Regions from separate parts of the Ferdinandcohnia salidurans genome, predicted to be linked through region 1. Evidence: riboswitches for the same ligand, from Rfam matches in the RefSeq annotation. Region 1 holds a riboswitch; each other region holds the start of a gene.
What was found. Region 1 has a riboswitch for thiamine pyrophosphate ahead of thiT (energy-coupled thiamine transporter ThiT). Riboswitches for the same ligand answer to the same signal wherever they lie in the genome.
Positions count from the first base shown of each region.

Region 2: linked by a shared signal. The riboswitch ahead of tenA (thiaminase II) and the one ahead of thiT (energy-coupled thiamine transporter ThiT) in region 1 are both predicted to bind thiamine pyrophosphate.
Region 3: linked by a shared signal. The riboswitch ahead of ACFSFW_RS05480 (3-oxoacyl-ACP reductase) and the one ahead of thiT (energy-coupled thiamine transporter ThiT) in region 1 are both predicted to bind thiamine pyrophosphate.
Region 4: linked by a shared signal. The riboswitch ahead of tenA (thiaminase II) and the one ahead of thiT (energy-coupled thiamine transporter ThiT) in region 1 are both predicted to bind thiamine pyrophosphate.

Region 1 covers NZ_JBHUEK010000025.1:781,523-786,678, forward strand. Annotated here, with positions in the region: gene ACFSFW_RS18055 (DHH family phosphoesterase) at 1-866, opposite strand, end outside; gene ACFSFW_RS18060 (YybS family protein) at 894-1,823, opposite strand; TPP riboswitch at 2,054-2,155, shown strand; gene thiT (energy-coupled thiamine transporter ThiT) at 2,230-2,811, shown strand; gene rpsR (30S ribosomal protein S18) at 2,875-3,114, opposite strand; gene ssb (single-stranded DNA-binding protein) at 3,161-3,739, opposite strand; gene rpsF (30S ribosomal protein S6) at 3,793-4,080, opposite strand; gene ychF (redox-regulated ATPase YchF) at 4,338-5,156, opposite strand, start outside.
Region 2 covers NZ_JBHUEK010000023.1:7,640-12,795, reverse strand. Annotated here, with positions in the region: gene ACFSFW_RS14395 (pectate lyase family protein) at 1-397, shown strand, start outside; gene ACFSFW_RS14390 (DUF3231 family protein) at 642-1,649, shown strand; gene ACFSFW_RS14385 (staygreen family protein) at 1,806-2,258, shown strand; partial or broken gene tenA (thiaminase II) at 2,340-3,040, opposite strand; TPP riboswitch at 3,121-3,221, opposite strand; gene ACFSFW_RS14375 (lysozyme inhibitor LprI family protein) at 3,387-4,034, opposite strand; gene ACFSFW_RS14370 (glycine zipper domain-containing protein) at 4,166-4,624, opposite strand; gene ACFSFW_RS14365 (hypothetical protein) at 4,842-5,156, opposite strand, start outside.
Region 3 covers NZ_JBHUEK010000007.1:519,636-524,791, reverse strand. Annotated here, with positions in the region: gene ACFSFW_RS05510 (RlpA-like double-psi beta-barrel domain-containing protein) at 1-170, shown strand, start outside; gene ACFSFW_RS05505 (hypothetical protein) at 215-358, opposite strand; gene ACFSFW_RS05500 (alpha/beta fold hydrolase) at 489-1,541, opposite strand; gene ACFSFW_RS05495 (hypothetical protein) at 1,742-1,873, shown strand; gene ACFSFW_RS05490 (DNA alkylation repair protein) at 2,000-2,662, shown strand; gene ACFSFW_RS05485 (hypothetical protein) at 2,683-3,081, opposite strand; TPP riboswitch at 3,218-3,324, shown strand; gene ACFSFW_RS05480 (3-oxoacyl-ACP reductase) at 3,416-4,177, shown strand; gene thiW (energy coupling factor transporter S component ThiW) at 4,199-4,702, shown strand; gene ACFSFW_RS05470 (Na+/H+ antiporter NhaC family protein) at 4,741-5,156, opposite strand, start outside.
Region 4 covers NZ_JBHUEK010000026.1:122,797-127,952, reverse strand. Annotated here, with positions in the region: gene ACFSFW_RS18830 (ABC transporter ATP-binding protein) at 1-337, opposite strand, end outside; gene ACFSFW_RS18825 (ECF transporter S component) at 350-934, opposite strand; gene tenA (thiaminase II) at 960-1,640, opposite strand; TPP riboswitch at 1,741-1,904, opposite strand; gene ACFSFW_RS18815 (YbjQ family protein) at 1,984-2,298, opposite strand; gene ACFSFW_RS18810 (hypothetical protein) at 2,279-2,488, opposite strand; gene ACFSFW_RS18805 (sigmaY antisigma factor component) at 2,485-2,688, opposite strand; gene ACFSFW_RS18800 (YxlC family protein) at 2,675-3,034, opposite strand; gene sigY (RNA polymerase sigma factor SigY) at 2,988-3,551, opposite strand; gene floT (flotillin lipid rafts scaffold protein FloT) at 4,284-5,156, opposite strand, start outside.

The DNA of each region.
Region 1 (5,156 bases):
AGTGCAAGGTCCAAGCTCGATTGTGCTGAAACTCCTAGCTCTGGAAGGGTTGGGACTCCAATTCCAATCCCTATACTTAAGGTTAGTGCTACACTATCCCTTGCTGTCGTTTCCCTAACATCATCAAGAATCGTAAACTTTGTTTTTTCAAGATTCGATAATATTTCTTCATTTAACACTGCAATGAAACGTTCAGATGAGGTTCGCTTTAAAAACACACCATGTTCATTTGCCCATTCATTGAGGATTGACGTAACCTGACTATTTAATGAACTCTTCCGTTGGTCATCCATCCCTTGAGTAACTTCATCATAGTTGTCTAAAAAGATAATTCCTAGCACTGTACGCTCGGCTTCATATAATTGCACAATTTCCATTTGTTCAGTGACATCAAAGAAATAAAGTAATCGTTCTTCTCTCTTAATAATTACCTTGAATTTCTGCTCATTTAACGTAATTGTCTCACTTTCGACCTCTTGCTGAATTAAAGGAACAATCAATTCCTCAACATCATATAGAGATCTCCCCACTAACGTATCAGCGTCAAGGCAATTTGATAAGTAGGCATTTGCCCATTCAACTTGAAACTCATCATTATATAGCAAGATCCCAATCGGCATTTCCATTAATGCTTCTTCGCCAACCTTTTTTAAGCGATAGGATAGAGTTGAGATATAATGCTCCATTTCTTTTTTTAGAAGTGAGTTTGCTTTGTACAAATAGTACGTAATTAATCCAAGGAGCAGAAAACTTGCTAACCCAATCACCCACTGAAAATAAACGAGAATTGCACTAAAAATACTTGTGATAACAAGTAATGCATATAAGGGATAGCGAAACAACTTTCTTTTGTAAAAGTCTGGCATGTAATTTTCAGCTCCTAAAGCTTTGTTTTACTTCTTTTTACTAATTCGATTTCGCAGTTGGAATCCTAAGTCAATTATACCTAAGATTCGAATAATATAAAGGAGAAATGGTGTTAAGACCGTTAGAACAATCGGTACGGCCTTTGGAATTCTTTTTTGATGACAGTAATAATAAATAAATGACAAACCTTGAATGACCATTAACAACTGCAGTATAAAAAAGAAGTTTAAAAAGGCGGTATATCCAAATGTCCCCTTTTCCATCTCAACAAAGCTCAAAAGTAAAATCAATAAGTAATACCATAAGATACTCTTTGGAAAATTAATCTCACGAAATGGCGGGAATGGATTCATTTTCACCCGAAGCCTTACTAGAACAGGTTTAACCGCCACAACGGTTATGAAAGCCAATAACATCGCAAGAAAGACAAACATACTTGGCATCATGTATTGCATTATTTCAACCGATTCTTCAAGCCGTGTAATGGCTTCTGTATTCATTTCTCCCCCTGTTGCCCTCATTATACTCTCAGCCATTGCAAAAGATTCTTGTGTGCTTTCTTTTAGTACTTCATTGATGTTAACTTGCAGAACGAGATTAACCGTGACAAACAGCAGCACAATCGAAAACAAATAGGACAAACATGCGCCTAAGAATAGTTCGATTCCACTTCTTCCCCTGTTAATCATTTCACCTAATAAAATCCCTGTAACTCCAAACATGATCGTAAGTATAATCCCCATAACAGAACCTAATAGTCCTGATAGGAAAAAGGCGATCAATATAAACAACAATGACTGCTTTACTTTATACTTCACTGTAAACAGAATAAATGGAATGGGCAAAAGGAATGAAAGTACCGTTCCAAGTAGTGGGAGATATAGACTGACCAGTAACAGTACACTGTATACTGCTAAAAGCATGGCACCTTCTGTTAATAATTTTGTATTTTTCACCTTTTCACCTCAACTTATATTGCAACACATCAAAAAACAGGAGCCTGTTTTACAACCACTTTCTATTTTAAAGATTTACAAGGAAGTCTTCAACTTTTGGACTTCCATAGGATTTGGCGACTTCGGCGTTTGAAGTAGGGCATGTCAGTCTTTCGTTGAAGTTTCACTGTGATGAAACTTTTTGTTTTACTTTTCCCTATTTTCTATTATGATAGTAATTAATTAATAAACGTAACCACAAGGGGAGCAATTTGCTGAGAGTGAACGTTAAAAGTTCAGACCCTTCGAACCTGTTAGTTAATGCTAGCGTAGGAATGTGGAGATTTATGAGAACTTAACCTTTTATTAAAGTTGTTCTCCTTTGGGGTGCGTTTTGTTCATTACACACTTCAAGGGGGTTTTTTTTATGAGAAATACTAGGTTACAGGCTATGATTGAAGCGGCGATTTTTGCCGTATTAGCGCTAGCATTAGACATGTTTGTACCATCAATAAAAATTGGTCCTTCCATCTCTATATCATTCGCAATGATACCTATATTTATTGTCGCACTAAGGTGGGGATTTAAAATTGGTTTCCTTGCCGGATTTTTATGGGGACTTCTACAGGTGATTTTTGATCCTTGGATTATCCATCCAGTTCAAGGTGCCATCGACTATTTCTTAGCTTTTTCTTTCATTGGATTTGCCGGTTTATTCAAAAATGGCGTTCAGGAAAGCTTAAGAACTGGTAACAAAGGTAAGTCATTAGCTTTAATCATTAGTGCCATTTTCATTGGAAGCCTTGCTCGCTACTTTTGGCATTTCGTATCAGGTTTTGTCTTCTTCGCTGAACAGCTAAAAGGCTTTGAAGCAGTATGGTTTTCTCTAACAGCTAACGGCATCACTTTTTTAGGTGCATTCATCTTCTGTTCCATTATTATGACCTTATTAATTCTTTCTTCACCACGTTTCTTCTTACTAAAACAAGAAGTACAGAAACGATTCTAGTAGTTCATTAAATAAAATATCAAAAAAGCGATGACCGCATTAGGCGATCATCGCTTTTCTTTATTATTCACCAGATACATATGGTAATAATGCCATTTGACGAGCACGTTTAATAGCAACTGTTAATTTACGTTGGTATTTTGCGCTAGTACCTGTTACACGACGAGGTAAAATTTTACCACGCTCAGAAACGAATTTTTTAAGTAAATCTACTTCTTTATAATCGATGTGTGAAATTCCATTAGCTGTGAAGTAACACACTTTACGACGCTTTGCACGTCCACCTTTACGTCCGCCTGCCATTGATTTTCCCTCCTTTTTAGTTTTCATTATATGATTGACTTACAAGTTAGAATGGAAGATCATCATCTGAAATATCGATAGGTTGTCCGTCATTTGCAAATGGATCTTGGTCTACTCTTGTAGGTCCTTGGTTTTGATTTGGGTTCTGACTCTGTCCAAATGGAGAATAGCCGCCTTGACCTTGGTTACCTTGGTTTCCACCCTGGTTACCGCCAAAACCACCTTGATTGCCACCATAGCTGCCTTGATTACCGCCATAGCCGCCACCAGGGTTACCTCCACCGCTACGCTGTTGGTCATTTGCATTTCTTGGTTCAAGGAATTGAACACTTTCTGCTACAACCTCAGTAACATATACGCGTTTGCCATCCTGGCCTTCATAATTTCTTGTTTGAAGACGACCATCAACACCTGCTAAGCTGCCCTTCTTTAAGAAGTTTGCAACATTCTCAGCTGGTCGGCGCCATACAACGCAATTAATGAAGTCAGCTTCACGTTCACCTGACTGATTCGTAAATGCTCGATTCACTGCGAGCGTGAAGGTTGCTACTGCAACTCCACTTGGGGTATATCGTAATTCAGGGTCTTTTGTAAGTCTCCCTACAAGAACTACGCGATTCATCATCAGAACCATCTCCTAACAGGATATTCAAACAGAGTCTATACTCTAAATAATTCTTATTCTTCTACTTTAACAACGATATGACGGATAATATCTTCACTGATTTTCGCTAAACGATCGAATTCGTTAACAGCTTCAGCATTAGACATTACGTTAAGAATCATGTAATAACCATCGCGGAAATCATTGATTTCATAAGCTAAACGGCGCTTACCCCATTCTTTTACGTTTGTAATCTCCGCACCATTGTCTGTTAGAATGCCATTAAAGCGCTCAACTAAAGCCTTTTTCGCTTCATCATCAATGTTTGGACGGATGATATACATAACTTCGTATTTTCTCATCACGTTACACCTCCTTTTGGACTAACGGCCCTTTTACCTAAAAAGGGCAAGGAGCAATTATTTCAATTACTCACAGAAAAATATTATAGCACATAAAAAAATCGTAGGCAAGAACTGTTTCAACAACGGATTATTAGCTCAATTGAAAAAATAAATAAAAGTTTCTCACGATTGAGCTAATAATCACCTGTTACCTTAACAAAACAGCCACAAAACGTGTATATCATCGTCCTGTGGCTAGTTCCTCGTTAAACACCTTATACATTAAATCGGAAATGAATGACATCCCCATCTTGTACAACATATTCTTTACCTTCTAGGCGAACCTTTCCTGCCTCACGAGCAGCATTCATAGAACCGCCTGTAAGAAGGTCTTCATACGATACCGTCTCAGCGCGGATAAATCCTCTCTCAAAATCAGAGTGAATGATACCAGCACACTGTGGAGCCTTCATTCCTTTTCTAAACGTCCACGCTCTTACCTCTTGTACACCGGCAGTAAAATACGTAGCAAGTCCTAATAAGTGATACGCAGCTCGAATCAATTGATCAAGACCAGACTCTTCTATTCCTAGCTCTTCAAGGAACATTGCCTTTTCTTCCCCTTCAAGCTCTGCAATTTCAGACTCAATCTTTGCACAAACAACAATGACTTCAGCATTTTCCTTTTGTGCAAACTCACGTACTAATTGAACATATTCATTCGAAGAAGGGTCTGCTACTTCGTCTTCACTAACATTCGCAACATACAATACTGGTTTACTTGTTAGTAAGTGCATTCCCTTTACATATTTCAGTTGCTCTTCAGTAAATTCAACTGCACGAGCTGGCTGCTCATTTTCAAATGCTTCTTTTAACTGTACAAGCACCTCATGCTCAGCAACTGCATCCTTATCCTTTTGCTTAGCAAGCTTTGCAACACGGTCAATTCGCTTATCAACTGATTCAAGGTCAGCTAAAATCAACTCTAAGTTGATTGTTTCAATATCGGCAATTGGATCTACCTTACCTGCTACGTGAGTGATATTATCATCTGCAAAACAGCGTACCACATGACAAATCGCATCTACCTGGCG
Region 2 (5,156 bases), on a different contig from region 1:
CCAATGGGCTGATTTATTCCAAGCAGCTTATAATAGAAACTTAATTGTAAACTCAAAAATCTCCAATCAATATGGAACGTATACAGGAAGCAGTTGGGACAACAATGGGGAAAATCTATTTACAAAAGGATTTACATGGCATGATAAATCTACGATTGGAAATTGGGCATGGTCTTCTCATATTGTTGGAAGTGAAAATATGAGTAAAATGAACCCACCAACTGATCCATTTGTCTTTGAGTATAACTATGACGAGAAACTCCCTTATACGTATAACGTGGTCCCATTAGACAGCGTTGTTCCAACACTTACAAAATATGCAGGTGTGAACAAAGTAAATATGAGCCCTATCGCCTGGTTAAAAACTGACTACACCTCTAACAGCAAAGGGCAGTAATAGAAAAACGATTTTGTAGGCTCAGAGAGACAGGTTCCGTGATCCGGCTAGGTCACGAACCTGTCCCCTTGACCCTGCTTTGTTCTAAGAACTTCCCTATATCTTCTCGACTTTCTTCATAGTAATTATTAAACAAAATGGGAAAACTAACTATGTTTTAATAGGGTAGTAACTATCCCTACTGCTCTTATACATATAACTACTATTTTGTTTAATATTCTATTTAGAAAGGAGTGGATCTAAGATGGAACAATCAAATGAACATTTGCCATTTCTAAAATTAACCGCAACTGAGGTATCTAATATTTGGTCTTCGTTTTTAATGAGCAGTATGCAACAAAGACTATTTGAATATTTTTTGGTAAGTACGGAAGATAGTCATATAAAACACATTGTTGAAAAAATGTTAATTCAATCTGAAAAGAATCTTGATGAACTTAATGATATCTTTAATAAAGAAAATCTTTCTGTCCCTCTTGGTTTTACCGATGAAGATGTAAGTGTGGACGTGACCAAAGTATTTTCTGATATATTTATTTTGAATTTTTGTTTCGATTTAACACATCTCGCGATGAGTACATATCCTATTGCATTATCAGATTGCCCAAGAAGCGATATTCGGAATCATTTTCAAGGTAACATTACGTTTTCTGTAAATATCCAGAATGAAATTGTAGACCTCATGTTATCCAAAGGCGTATATTTGAAACCTCCACAAGTAGCAATCGATAGTGAGGTGGAATATGCTAAAAACTTCATGTATCTCAATGGTTTTATTGGTAGTTCAAGACCTTTAAACGCTGCTGAGATAGCTAATCTTTCAAGGATTATCTATAGGGGACAGTTTTCAAAGATGATTTTTGTTACTTTTAGTAAATTAGCCCAAAAAAAAGATTTGAAACAACACTTTGGAAAAGGCAGAGATGGGATCGAAAAAGTTCTACATTCACTTCAAGAAGTTCTTGAAGAAGAAAATATTCCGATTTCAGCTTCAGGAGACTATCAAATTTCGAATATAGAGATATCTCCTTTTTCCGATAAATTAATGTTGTTTTTTGCTAATACTTGTTTAGGTATATTCTGTTTTACTATGGTAAATCAAGCTATGACTTCCAGTTTACGAACGGATATAGTTGCAAAATTAGATAAAATATCAGATGATATGAAAAAGTTTTATGGAATGGGCTTACTGTTAGCGATAAAAGAAAAATGGTTTGAACAACCTCCCCAAGCAGTAGATAGAAAAGTATAAGACTAGTTAGCCTAATAAAGGACTAGGAAATTTAATTTCCTAGTCCTTTTTGCACGATAAAAAATCTTCATGTTTTCACATTGAATTATATATATATAAATGATGGAATTATTAATGGACTTAAATAAGATTTAATATCCGACAGGAGATGATTTTTTGAGCACATTCAATCCCGACAAATTATCGGTCGAATACAGGGATAGCGTTACTGCTACAGCACCCATTATTCCAAGATATTACACACTAACACACTCTGATACAACTGCCGAATTATTTTTAACAATAGGCTATCATTATGCCTGGGATAAAATTAATTCGATGAGAGATGAAGTATTAGGTGAATGGAGAACAGATGGAAGTCACTTCCATTACCAGGTTTATTTATATATTGATCAAGGAGAATATAACCTACAAGTTGCAGCAAAGCGAAATGAAATCTTTAGACGTGAATTGCCACTTGCCTTAACAGCTATTCGATACGGAGATCGATTTTTATTCAATGCTTACCCTACTCTTGACCACGCTCCCATCATAGTTACCTTCACTTCTGCCTATCCTCAGTTTGCTAGACATGAAAATTGGGCTACTTTCCAAGATTATTCCATATGAAAGAAATCGAAACTTTGTGGAAATTTTATTACGAAAAAAGGTTCCGTGACTGAACATGTGCACGGAACCTAACCACTTGTCCTATAGATTAATCGGCCACTCCTCAAGATTTTCGGCCATATCCCAGAACATATATTCAAACATACTCGTTTTGACGACGATTTCTTCAAGTACTGCTAAATCTCGCTCTGGTTTTCCGCTTGCGATTTCATTGATAAGCTGCTTACAGTCTTCCGCTAACGCTGAAAACTCATCGGATGAATACATTTTCACCCATTCCCCATAGAATTCATGCTCAACTGCTCCAGGCCATTTGACGAGCTCTTTTCCAATAAAGTTATAGCTCCATGCACAGGCTAGGACTGCAGCGACAACATTTTCTACACCACCAAGTTGCGCTACATTCAACATGTAGCTTGTGTAAGATGTTGTAGTTGATGCAGGTCTAGTCGCCTCGAGCTCTTCTGGAGATATTTCAAACTTTGCGGCATATTGGCGGTGAAGATCCATCTCCATCTCCAACGTACCATGCAAAAGGTTTGCAAAAATGGACATCGTTTTTAAATCCGGGGCCTTCGCACTCCCCAACGCAAAAAGTCTGCAATACTCAATCAGGTACACATAATCCTGCTTCATATAATGCTTAAACTTTCCTTTTCCAACCAACCCTCGCCAATCCCTTTCACGAAAGGATGCTCCAAATACGAATTCCAAATAGGCTCCACTCGATTCCATAAACGATCAGTAAAAAGACTGCTCACTTTCTTGTCCCCTTTCTCCATTTGACCTTGGGGGAGATAAAAAAAACCCATCACTAGTGACTAGAAATGGGTTAGGCAATATATATCGTTTGTTTACACATAACGTGCCAACTCCACTTCCCTACGCTAGTGTTACCTAGATCAGGTTCAAAGGGTCGATATCTCTATCTCTCAGCACAAACATGCTCCCCTAGTCGAATTGTTAGATTATTAAGTTACTAGATACTAGTTAAACATAGCGGATACGAAAAGGCAAGTAAGACATGTCCATTTATCCCGCTTGAGTCAATGGACATGTTCCAGCATCCCGTAAAAAAAACGAGTTGGCATTTATAGCCAACTCATTTTTATCTTAATCATCAAACAATCAATTCATATACTTTGCAACCAGCGCATAGCATCTTTCCCTTGTCATAGTTGCTTGGGTAGCTACATATTCTAAGGTTTCCGTCGAGCCACCTTTATATTTCAATGATGATTCTTTTGCGGTTTCATCTCTATGTTTAATCCAATTTCGTTGTTCTTCTCGTAATTGATTCATTTGTTCAGAGTCAAGCTGTTCATTTAACATTCCATAAATCTCGTTCAATTTTTCATCCCACTTTTTATACCTTGCCGCCTCTTGTTCTTCCAATTCTGCCATTGTTGCTGTATCTTCGGCGTTTCTATCTGCTTCTTCCATTTTATTTAATTCTTTAAGATATGCATCCTTCATACCTTCGGTTATTTCATTCTTGTTACTAGATTTCGATGTCTCGTCATGTTCAGTCGTAGATGGTTCTTTAGATGTCTCTTCTTTGTTTTTAATCTGAGTATTTTCAGGACTCTCAGATTTATTTATTTCACCAGACTTCTCATTGGTAGCTGGTTTTTCCTCTGTTTTTAAATTCGTGCTAGTTTCTGATTCTTCGTTTTCTGGTTTAGCATTTGCCTCATCCGTTGAGTTACTACAAGCAACTAACGAGAAAAATGCTATGATGGTCATTACAGTTAGTAATCGCTGTTTATTTTTCATTACACTGCCTCCTCTACTAAACAGTATATCATAAAATTTTCCAGTAGTTTTTAAGAAAGTTCAAATTATTTGTTAAGCAACTCTCACCTAACCCAAACAAAAAACACTCACATTTGTAAGTGTCCTAAAGACTATATTGTATTCCCTTTTTTCTTAGCATCTGCATCCAAACCAGCACCAATCGCAATGCCGATGCTCATCCCAATCGGCAACCCTAATGCAATATTATCAAAAATCGTTAATCCAAACACCATACCCAAACTCATACCTATAGACATGTATAATGTGAGATACATCCCTTCAGGTACCAACTTATGTTCCTTTTGAAGATGTGCAGCAATTCCTTTGATCACTTGTTTATGATGTTTACTGTCCTTATCAATTTCATCGTCATTCGCTTCCAGTTGAGTAAAATGATTCTTTAAATCAACTAGATGTTGCTGACACTCTTCACAACTTGCCGAAAAAGAATCCAGCTTTTCAACCACTCGTTCACATTTATTTAAATCAAGCTTTTTTGAAAGTTCATTACTTATGGTACTCCTTAGTTTCTCTATATTTGTTTTAATGTCATCTACATGATTTTCCACTATACCACCGCCTAATGGGATCTTAATTTAGCCAAGGTTCATTTATTTCTTATACCTTATTTACGAATGAAACATGATTTAGTTTCGTTTTTTAATGATAACCACATCCGTAAGAACAGACACAAAATAAAAGAGAGGATTCATTATTATCCTCCCTATACCTTATTTTGCTAAACTACTCCATATATAATTGAATCTTACACACAAATTAAGATCATTATTCTACCATATTTGCGAATGGCCTCTTTCTATGTACCTTTTTAAAACCCTTAATCAGTTGATTTTTTACATCATTAGGATCCTCGACAGGTAGTTCCTTCCAACAAACTATCAAATGATTGATATCCTCAATTTGCCAAATAACCCTTCCGCCGTAGTGGCTCGCGTTTCTTCCACTACCGAATTTTAATAATTGCTTTATTCTTGAATTCAGAGTAGCAGAGCTTTTTCCACCACCGGCTTTCCCTATATAGATTACTTTCGTATCCTGTACCCAACTTTCATTTAACTTTCCTACTGGAACATTAGGATC
Region 3 (5,156 bases), on a different contig from region 1:
GAATCCGAAATGTTTCGTTTGTCCCGAATCAAGATATCATCGTAACAGTTGTTGATGAAGTGAAGAAGTTCCCAGCGAATCGAATCAATCTTCACCGTAAAGCGTTTGAAGCACTGGGTGCAGCGCCTAGTGTCGGTGTGCTAAATGTAGAAATTACACCTATTGATTAAATGACAAAAGGAGAACAATGTCTAAATTGTCCTCCTTTTTTATTTTATAATTCTCTATTCAATAGGGACAACTGTTCACGATCAATTTCATCATCATGATCCTCAAGCAGATTTTCCGAATGCAAAGCATCATAAGCGGGGTTCGTGATATAAAGTACCTGATTCTTCAGATGTTCATCCTTCTTCATGAAATACCATCCTTTCCCATTTATTATGATACTAATATGGCTCTTTTAAGCTTACTTTACACATTGCACTCAACAAAAAAAGCCATCTAGCAGGTAGATGGCGGGATTCTCTTACTATAATTAAATTCTGTTATACTGGAGTCGCTAAAAGTTCATTAAGGTGTTTATCAATCTGCTCAAAATAGGCAGGACCATCTGCACCGAATAAGCCAAAATGACCACAATTGCTGTTAATTACACGAAGTTCACTGTTAGCTATCAATTTTTGTTCTGCTTCACAATCACGCGGTGGGAAGAACATGTCTTCATCAATTGGCATAACAAATGTTTTGGCTTGGATTCTTCCAAGTGCTACTTCAAGATTTCCATTTGTCATTCGACTTACATCACCTCGTTGCCATTTCCACGCCATTGTTAATAGGGCGTTTGGATCCATCGCTGCAAAAAGTGGCTGTAAAAAGCCGTTGACGAATTCATCGACAGAATTGACACCAAATTGACGCCATTTTTCCTGTTTGTAAAATTCTGTACTAAGTCCCATAACAGCCCATATTTTAGCATGCCTGTTTAATCCGTCGACCACTTCTGTACAAGACTTGTAGTTTCCATGGTTCCAGCCGGGATCTGAAGTAATCGCTTCGATTAGTGTATCCGTAAAGATGAAATCATGTGTCGTATTCTTGGCAGTACCAGCAATCGGAGCAGCACGTTTAACCATATCGGGATATCTAACTGCCCATTCGTATGTTTGTTGTGCTCCCATTGACCCGCCAACAACTAACTCAATTTCATTGATACCATATTTTTCAGTAAGGAATTGATGCTGAGCTCGTACATCATCAGCAATTCTTACATCTGGGAAATCTGACATACTTATTGGAGCAGGGCTGTTATGAGGTGAGCTTGAAAGACCATTTCCAATTTGGTTAATGATTACGATAAAGTATTTAGAAGGGTCCAATGCTCGTCCTTCGCCGATATATGGTTCATAGGCTTTATTTGTACCAGAAAACCAAGTAGGAATGACAATAGCATTATCTTTTGCTTCGTTAAGTTCTCCGAATGTAGCATAGGCGAGTTGACAGTTTGGAATGATGCCACCTTCCTCGAGTTTGAAATCTCCTAAATTAAATAGTTCATAGGGTCCATGGAATTCTTGTGTATAAAATGAATTTTCGATCAATATAGCAACCACCTTTCTTTTAATGAAATCTATTAATACAATATATAGGTGAAATCTGTTATTAAGAACTACTAGATGGACAAACCTTTAAATAAAATTTGTGAGGTGAAAAAAATTTTTTTCAAAAGGAAGCACATTTTCATAACCTCATCATATACTACTTATTGTGTGAGAAAAATGTTAGAAGGGAAGTACGGAAAATGAGCAACGAGATTAAAACACCAGTGACAAATGATTACAAGGATAGTGAAGGGTATAAAGTAATTGAAGTCAACCTCAACAATCCAACAGAAAACCTATTTGCAGTCGTAACTCCTATTAAAATGCAGTAACAGTAACGAATTCAAAAAACTGTCTTTTCGTACGTATTCTTACATAGAAAAGATAGTTTTTTTATTTTGTAATAAAAGGAGCTTCAAGTACAATTAGGATATCGAATCTTTTAAAGGAGCAATACAATGGACGATTTAAACCATCTCGTTACGATATTCGAAAAACATAGTAATCCCGAAAACGCAGTACCGATGCAAAAGTATATGAAAAACCATTTTCCATTCCTTGGGATAAAAACACCTTTAAGAAGACAATTAACACGTGATTTCTATAAAGAAACAGGTATTTTAAAACAGGATTTAAATCTTGAACTTGTCACACAGTTGTGGATGAAGGATGAACGGGAATACCAATATGCTGCACAGGATTACTTAGTTAAATCTATTAAAAGGATTGATAGTAGCCATTTACCTTTTATAGAGAATCTCATTATTACAAAATCCTGGTGGGATACTGTCGATGTTCTTTCTCCACATCTAGTTGGCAATATAGCTAAAGTAACACCTAGTATAATAGAAGAAAAAATTGAAGGTTGGGCTTTTGGGAAACACTTATGGCTTACACGTTCATCCATTCTTTTTCAGTTAAAATATAAGGAAGAAACAAATGAAACCATCCTCTACAAATACATAAAAGCCAACGCTAATAGTAAAGAATTTTTCATCCAAAAAGCAATTGGCTGGGCTTTGCGCGAGTACTCAAAGACAAACCCTAATTCAGTCCGTCACTTTATAAATGATACAACATTGCCAAAGCTAAGTGTTAGAGAAGGTAGTAAATATATTTAAGGCCAGGAATTTCCCGGCCTTTACTTAATCACTCCTAAAATGGTGTACTTACCAGATTTAAACTGGTATTTGATTTCATAAGTTTCACCTTTACTAAATTGAGCACAAAAATCCTCTACCTCTTTTTTATCTTCGCTATAAAACTGATACACGGAGTAAGGATCACTAACATTACAACTGTACTTTCCATCTCCATTTTTTTCGGATGATACTGATACTTCCTGAATAATTATTGAAGTTTCTTTCTCATAGGAGGGGCGAAGATTACCAGAACTCATGGTCACAACAATAATGAATAATCCTATTAAACTTATAATAAACGCCTTTTTCTTTTCCATTTTCACAAAAAACATAAAGATACCGCAACCAACCGCGCCGATTCCTACTGCAAATAGAGCTATCATTAAGTAAAATAACATCCCAGCACTCCTTTCTATAAATAGAATATTCAGACTGTTATCCATATTATACCATATAATGAATCTTAGAATCTTGAAACCATCAAATACCTTTACATTTTTGCAAGTACATACTATCCTTATAGAAAGAATATTCGTAAACTACTAGGGGTGCCCGACTGGGCTGAGAGAAAAGCGTGCGTTTTTTAACCCTTTGGACCTGATCCGGATTATACCGGCGGAGGAAAGTAGAGTGGAAAATGTCCATTTTCTCTTGATACCTTAAGCCAGGTCCATTTATGTGGAACTGGCTTTTTTGCGTTGTTCTTATTTACTATATGAGGAGGCTACTTGAATGAAACTACAAAATCAGGTTATTCTCGTTACCGGTGGTGCACGTGGATTAGGAAAGGAAATCGTAAAAGCTTTTGCTAATGAAGGGACAAAGGTGGTAATTAACTATTTTCAAAGTGAAGACAAAGCTCGTTCTCTACAAGAAGAAATTGGTAAAAATGCGATTGCCATTCAAGCTGATGTAAGGAATCGTGAACAAGTAAAGAGCCTATTTGTTAAAGCGAAAAATTATTTTGATCAACCTATAACAACCGTTGTAAATAATGCCTTAATCAATTTTCGTTTTGACCCAATCGCAAGAAAGAACGCAGAAAATATTTCTTGGGAGGATTTTCACGCACAACTCGAAGGAGCAATAAAAGGAGCATTACACACAACACAAGCAGCCCTTCCAGACATGAAGGAACTTGGTTTTGGACGTATTGTAACAATTGGTACGAATCTCTTTCAAAATCCTGTTGTTGCTTACCATGATTACAACACAAGCAAGGCAGCACTTTTAGGATTCACTCGGAACATGGCAAAAGACCTTGGTTCATATGGAATAAACGTAAACATGATTTCTGGAGGATTACTTCAAACAACTGATGCGAGTTCTGCAACATCTGAAGAAGTTTTCCAATTGATTAAGGAATCTACACCACTTCAAAAAGTAACAACACCAGAAGATGTAGCAAACGCAGTTCTTTTCTTTGCATCACCTTGGGGTAAAGGGGTAACAGGTCAAAACCTTATTGTTGACGGCGGTTTGGTAATGAATTAAATCAGTAATGGGGGATTCATCTTGAGTAAAACACTAAAAATGACGTTAACAGCAATGCTTGTCGCTATCGGAACAGTTACAAGTCATTTATTTGCCATACCAATAGGCTTCACAAAGGTATTTCCTATGCAGCACTTTATTAATGTCTTGTCAGCGGTTATCTTAGGTCCAGCATATGCCGTGCTTCAAGCTTTTTCTGTGTCCTTACTTCGAAACATGCTTGGAACTGGCTCTTTGTTTGCCTTTCCAGGGAGTATGATAGGGGCTTTTTTAGCAGCATTCCTATATTCCAAAACGGGGAAGGCTTCAATGGCAATGACAGGTGAAATAATTGGAACAGGGTTCTTAGGGGCAATAGCTTGTTACCCAATTGCCACACTTATTCTTGGACAGGATGCAGCCATTTTTGGTTTCATACCTTCGTTTATTTTCAGCTCAATTGTGGGATCTATTTTTGGATTTATCATTGTTGGAATCGTATTAAAAAATCCCGCCTTCAAAACATATCAAGAACGAAACTTCTAATACCTAAAAAAAGACTAAACTTGTATGTTTAGTCTTTTTTAGAACACTAATCCACCAATGATATATAACACAACAGCGATGATTCCCCCTATTGATGAAACCTTCAATTTATATTGTGCATACTCAACTAGATCTAAATCTAAAATTGATGCCGTAGTTATCGTTGTGTCACCAAGTGGGGAAGTCAAAGCTCCAAATGCACCGCTCGCAAAAACAGCTCCGACGGTTAGTGGGATGGAGGCACCAGTTGATAGGGCCAAAGCAATTCCAAGCGGCATAAATAACCCCCAAGTTCCCCAAGAGGAACCAATAAAGTACCCAACAACTGACCCGATTAGAAAAATCGTCGCAGGTGTTAAAAATCCTGGTAAAAATGACCCTAAAGTGGAACTAATAAATTCGGAAAATCCGAGTTCCTCAGCAGATAAAGTAAGAGCCCAAATAAGAATGAGAA
Region 4 (5,156 bases), on a different contig from region 1:
TCCGTTCGTCCATTTGCTCCCTAGGAATTTGTAGATTTTCTAAAACAAATGCAAGTTCTTCATCAACATATGGCATGCAAAACTGTGAATCAGGATCCTGAAAAACATAGCCCCATTCTTTGGGAATCTGTAACTTATTTACCTTCATTGGTAATTCTATTGAGTTTGGAATAATCCCGCTTAATACTTGAAGGATTGTCGATTTCCCACATCCTGAAGGTCCGAGAATTAATATCTTCTCTCCTTTTTTAATATGGCAAGATAAGTCCTTAAAAAGCAAGGACTTATCTCCAGGAAATGTTAAACGAAGGTTTTCTACAAAGGCAATTGATTCCATATTCGACCCCTTTTATTTTTGATCTAGTGCATCAAAATCACTGCTGGATAGTGGGCGTACAAGTTTTGTTACTCCTGTCATTTCCAACGCACTTACTAGATAGTAAGCAAATACACCGGCAAACAAGATGGAACCTACGAATCTAGCAACTAGGAACAAAATGAGATTCCATGCAGCTAAGTCACCTATTTCTCCATATGCAAAATCCATTATTACTGACCCTAGACAAGAAGCTATAGCTGCCAAGACGACCACAGCAATATTATATTTTTTATATCGAAATAGCATAAACACTGCTTCAGCAAACAGCCCTTGTACAACACCGTACAGCAGAACGGTTAGGCCCCATGGAGACCCTAAAATAAATTCACCTGAGGCAGCTGCAATTTCTGCCAGTAAGGCAACACCCGGTTTACGAATCACAAGATACGCAACAGGCGCTGCAATAAACCACATTCCATAGATTAATTGGTCGGCATGTAGCCCAATGGGCTTTACAACATAATATAAAGAACCCCAAACAATATAAACAATCCCGAATGCAATGGCGATTACGATCGTAACCAAAATATCAGTTAGTTTTAACCCTTTGCTCATTTATACCTCTCCTTTTCTCTTTTGTTCATACAGACATTTTTGCTAGAATAGGCCAGTTTTCTAATTGGTACGCCATTTCCCAAAAGGAGTACTCATATTGACTGCTAATCATAAAATGTTCTTTCATACGGTCTCGATCTTCTTGCGTCGCTTTTTCTGCTAATTTATTTACTCTATCAATCTGTTCTTCTACTAGTTCTTTAAACCAGTCCCCACCATACGCCGCAATCCACTCCTGGTAAATCGGCTCTTCTGGTTTGCAATCTTTAAGTCTTTCACCAATTTCATAATATAGCCAATAGCAAGGTAATAAAGCAGCAATTATATCACCCAAATGGCCAGAATAAGCGGCTCTATACAAGTGTGATGTATATGCATATGCTGTCGGTGCAGGTTTAAAGGTTTTTCTTTCTTCCTCCGTAATCTCAAGTCTCTCCGAAAAACTTTTATGCAGTGCTAGTTCGGCCTCGTAAGTTCCTTGAGCATGAATAGCAAGTCGGTTTGTCGTATGTAAGTCCTCTGCCTTTGCTGCACCTAAAGACTGCACTTTTGCAAAATGAGTTAGGTAATAGGCATCCTGCATGACATAGTAGCGAAAACATTTAATTGGTAATGTACCGTCTCCAATTCCTTTGACAAATGGATGATCAAAACTTGCCTCCCAAATATGGTTTGCCTCTTTACGTATTTCTTCTGAAAATAACATGTTCATTTCTCCTCGCTTTACTGTTATTTACAAAATAAAAAACCACCTTCTTTAACAACGTAAAGAAAGTGGTTTGGATTTAGACATATAAAAAATAAAGAGACCCGTCTACCCACTTCCCTACGCTGGTATCAACCAGATCAGGTTCTAAGGGTCTCAAGGTTATGAAAAATCAATCCTCAATCTCAGCCTTAAAGTAAACGATTTAAAGGTATAAACCCATCCATACATTTACCTTTTTTAAAGGCACCCCTAGTGGAATTACAATTATTTATGCAATTTTTCTTATTTCCAATCATAACATGTTGGAAATAATTATCAAGGCTTTTTTAAGGTTTACTTGTTACTCTACATAAACTGCTGTTCCATATGCAATAATTTCAGATGCATTTTGCATAACAGCTGAGGTTTGCAATCGCATCCCGATTACTGCATTTGCTCCTTTTGCGTTTGCATCTTCCACCATTCGACCAATTGCTTTTTGGCGGGCTTCTTCCAGCATTTCAGTATAATCGGAGATTTCTCCTCCAACAATTGTCTTTAATCCAGCCATAATGTCTTTTCCAATGTGCTTTGACTGAACTGTCCCCCCTCTTACAAATCCTTTTAGTTCTTTTACTTCTTTGCCAGGTACAAAATCAGTAGTCACGATAATCATTTTCGTCATCCTCCTCTTTCTCTCGTTTTCGTTCCCATACTAATAGGGCGAATAATAGAATAATGGCAACCATGTAAAAGGCATAGAATGTCAGTGCCTTTGAAATATCAATGAACAAAAATACAATTCCTACGATTTGTCCTACAATGGCTATCATTAATACAATATATTTTGCAATATCCCTCATCATTCCCTACCTGCTTTACGTCGATAAATTTTTCTAGCAAAAATGAAATAACAAACAAGGGGCATCGGTGTTTGAATTAATCCCCATATTCCCCAAAACCAATAATTATGTCCCCGCTTTCTTGCATCTAAAAATAGCCACAAACCTTGAATAAGTACGATAATCACAACTACTAATAAAAGCAGGGTATTATTCGTATTCATGGACAATCACCCGTTTTCGATAACGAAAGAAGCTATATACTGGCAAGCTAATAGTTGCAATGCCTTGAATGATGATAAATACTAGCGGTAGCTGGAAGAATGCGGATATTAGACATGTCATCAAGAATAGAGCAACCAATATAAATGCGGTTAAATCTCTTCTAAATTTCTTCTTTTGTTTTTGTTGTTCAATTGCAACCATTTGTTCAAATACTTGTAGGTCCGGAGTGAAAACCGAGTAATGATGATCTATTTTAGTAAGAGCTTCATTTATATCTTGAATCGTTTCTTTATCCTCTTCATGTTGTTGTTTGTTGTTTAGTAGGACTAGCTTGTTTTTCTTCATGAGGTTTCAGCTCCTTTCTTACTGTATGGATTCCATTATGTATTCTTGATTTAACAGTACCAATGGCGATATGAAGCATATCAGCGATTTCTTCATACGAATACCCATAATAATGTTTGAGAACAATTGGAATCCGAATTTCATCAGAAAGCCTTCCTAGTGCATTAAGAACATCATTCCAATCCTCAGATTGGTTCTCGAATTGCCACTTCATTTTGCGTAATGCTTGCTCCTGTTGCTGATAATTTTGTTCGCGTTTCTTTTTACGGATATCGTCTATGTATAAGTTCGTCGCAATTGTTATTAGCCATGAGGAGAATTTTGCTTTACCGTTATACATTTTGATTTTTTCCATACTTTTCATCATTGCCTCTTGTGCGATGTCTTCAGCAATATCAGGTTTCATTGTAACTTTTATTAAATACTTAACTAAAAAAGGATAATGCTCTTTAAAAAGCATTGCAAACGCGAGTGAGTCACCACGCTTTGCACTGCGAATTAGTTCCTTTTCATCCATGCATTGAATTCTCCCCCGAGAAGATTTGGTTATTTTTATATTTCGCTAATAGTACGTACGAAGTCATAAAAAAGTTCACTTTCAGTTTTAAAAAGTTTTAATATGTTCATTTTCTACAGTTTAACCCATCCTATCGAATATTACATTCACTCATTTTGACTCAATAATGGAGTTTTCCACTGTTCTTGTCAGAATCATGCTATCATTCGGACTTAAACTTGTGGATTTCCTTTGGCCTTGTCAGAATCACACCCTCTTTCGGACTCGAGCTTGGAGATTTCCTCTGTACTTGTCTGAATCACACCCTTATTCGGACTCATGCTTGGAGTTTCTACTTTGGACTTGTCGGAATCACACCCTCATTCGGACTCGACCTCGGCGTTTCTCCTTTGGCTTTGTCAGAATCACACCCTCATTCGGACTCGACCTCGGAGATATCCTCCGGCATTGTCACAATCACATCCTCATTCGGACTCAAGCCCGAAGATTTCCTCTGACCTTGTCTCAATCACACCCTCATTCAGACTCAAGCTCGGAGATTTCCTCTAGCCTTGTCAGAATCACACCCTCATTCAGACTCAAGCCCGAAGATTTCCTCTGTACTTGTCAGAATCACACCCTTATTCGGACTCAGTCCTGCTGTTTTCCACTATCCTAGACGCAATAGCACTCTGCAAAAAAATCACCAAAAAGAAAAGCAGCTCTTTTAAGTAGGCTGCTTTTCAGTTCATATTATTCTTTTTCTGTTGTCTCTGCTTTTCTCGTTTGGACTAATTCATCCGTTAACTGGTCGATGCTGTTTTTTACATTACCTTTACCTGATAGGTTTTCGATAATTTCTTTTACATCAATACCTGATGATGCTTTTAACGACTCTTGAAGAGTTGACATCAAGTTAGTAGCATAACCTGTTACCTTATTGGCTCCGCTATTTTCCCCATTACTACCAGTATCCACAACTGTAATTTTGTCGATATTTGATAATGGTGCTGCCACTTCTTTCGCATATTGAGGAAGCATTTTAATAACCATATCGAGGATAGCCGCTTTCCCATATTGCTCGAATGCTTCTGCAATTTTTTGTTTTGCTTCCGCTTCTGCAAGACCTTTCAAACGGATAATATCTGCTTCAGATTCCCCTTGTGCACGCTGTGCTTCTGCTTTTGCAAGACCATCAATACGGATTTTTTCTGCTTCCGCTTTTGCCATTGCTTCAATTCGATATTTATTTGCATCTGCTTCTGCTAACTGCTTCGCTTTTTCAGCTTCTGCCGCTTGAACAACTGAGTAACGGTCAGCATCTGCTTTCTTCTTAACCTCTGAATCGTATTGCTTTTCACGACGTAAGATTTCTTTTTCTTCGAGTTCAATTTGCTTCTGTCTTTCAATGATTTGGATTTGCATTTGCTGTTCAGTTACCTCTTGTTTCGCTCTCGCTTCTTCTAGGTGGTATGCTTGGTCAGCACGTGCTTTTGCAATATCCTGCTCTCTACGGTACTCAGCCATTTTTAATTGGTTGATTTTTTCGGCCTCTGCTACTTCTGTTGCGCGCTCTAGCTCAGATTTTTTTGCTTCTTTGTCTGCTTCCGCCCGTTTAATACGGGT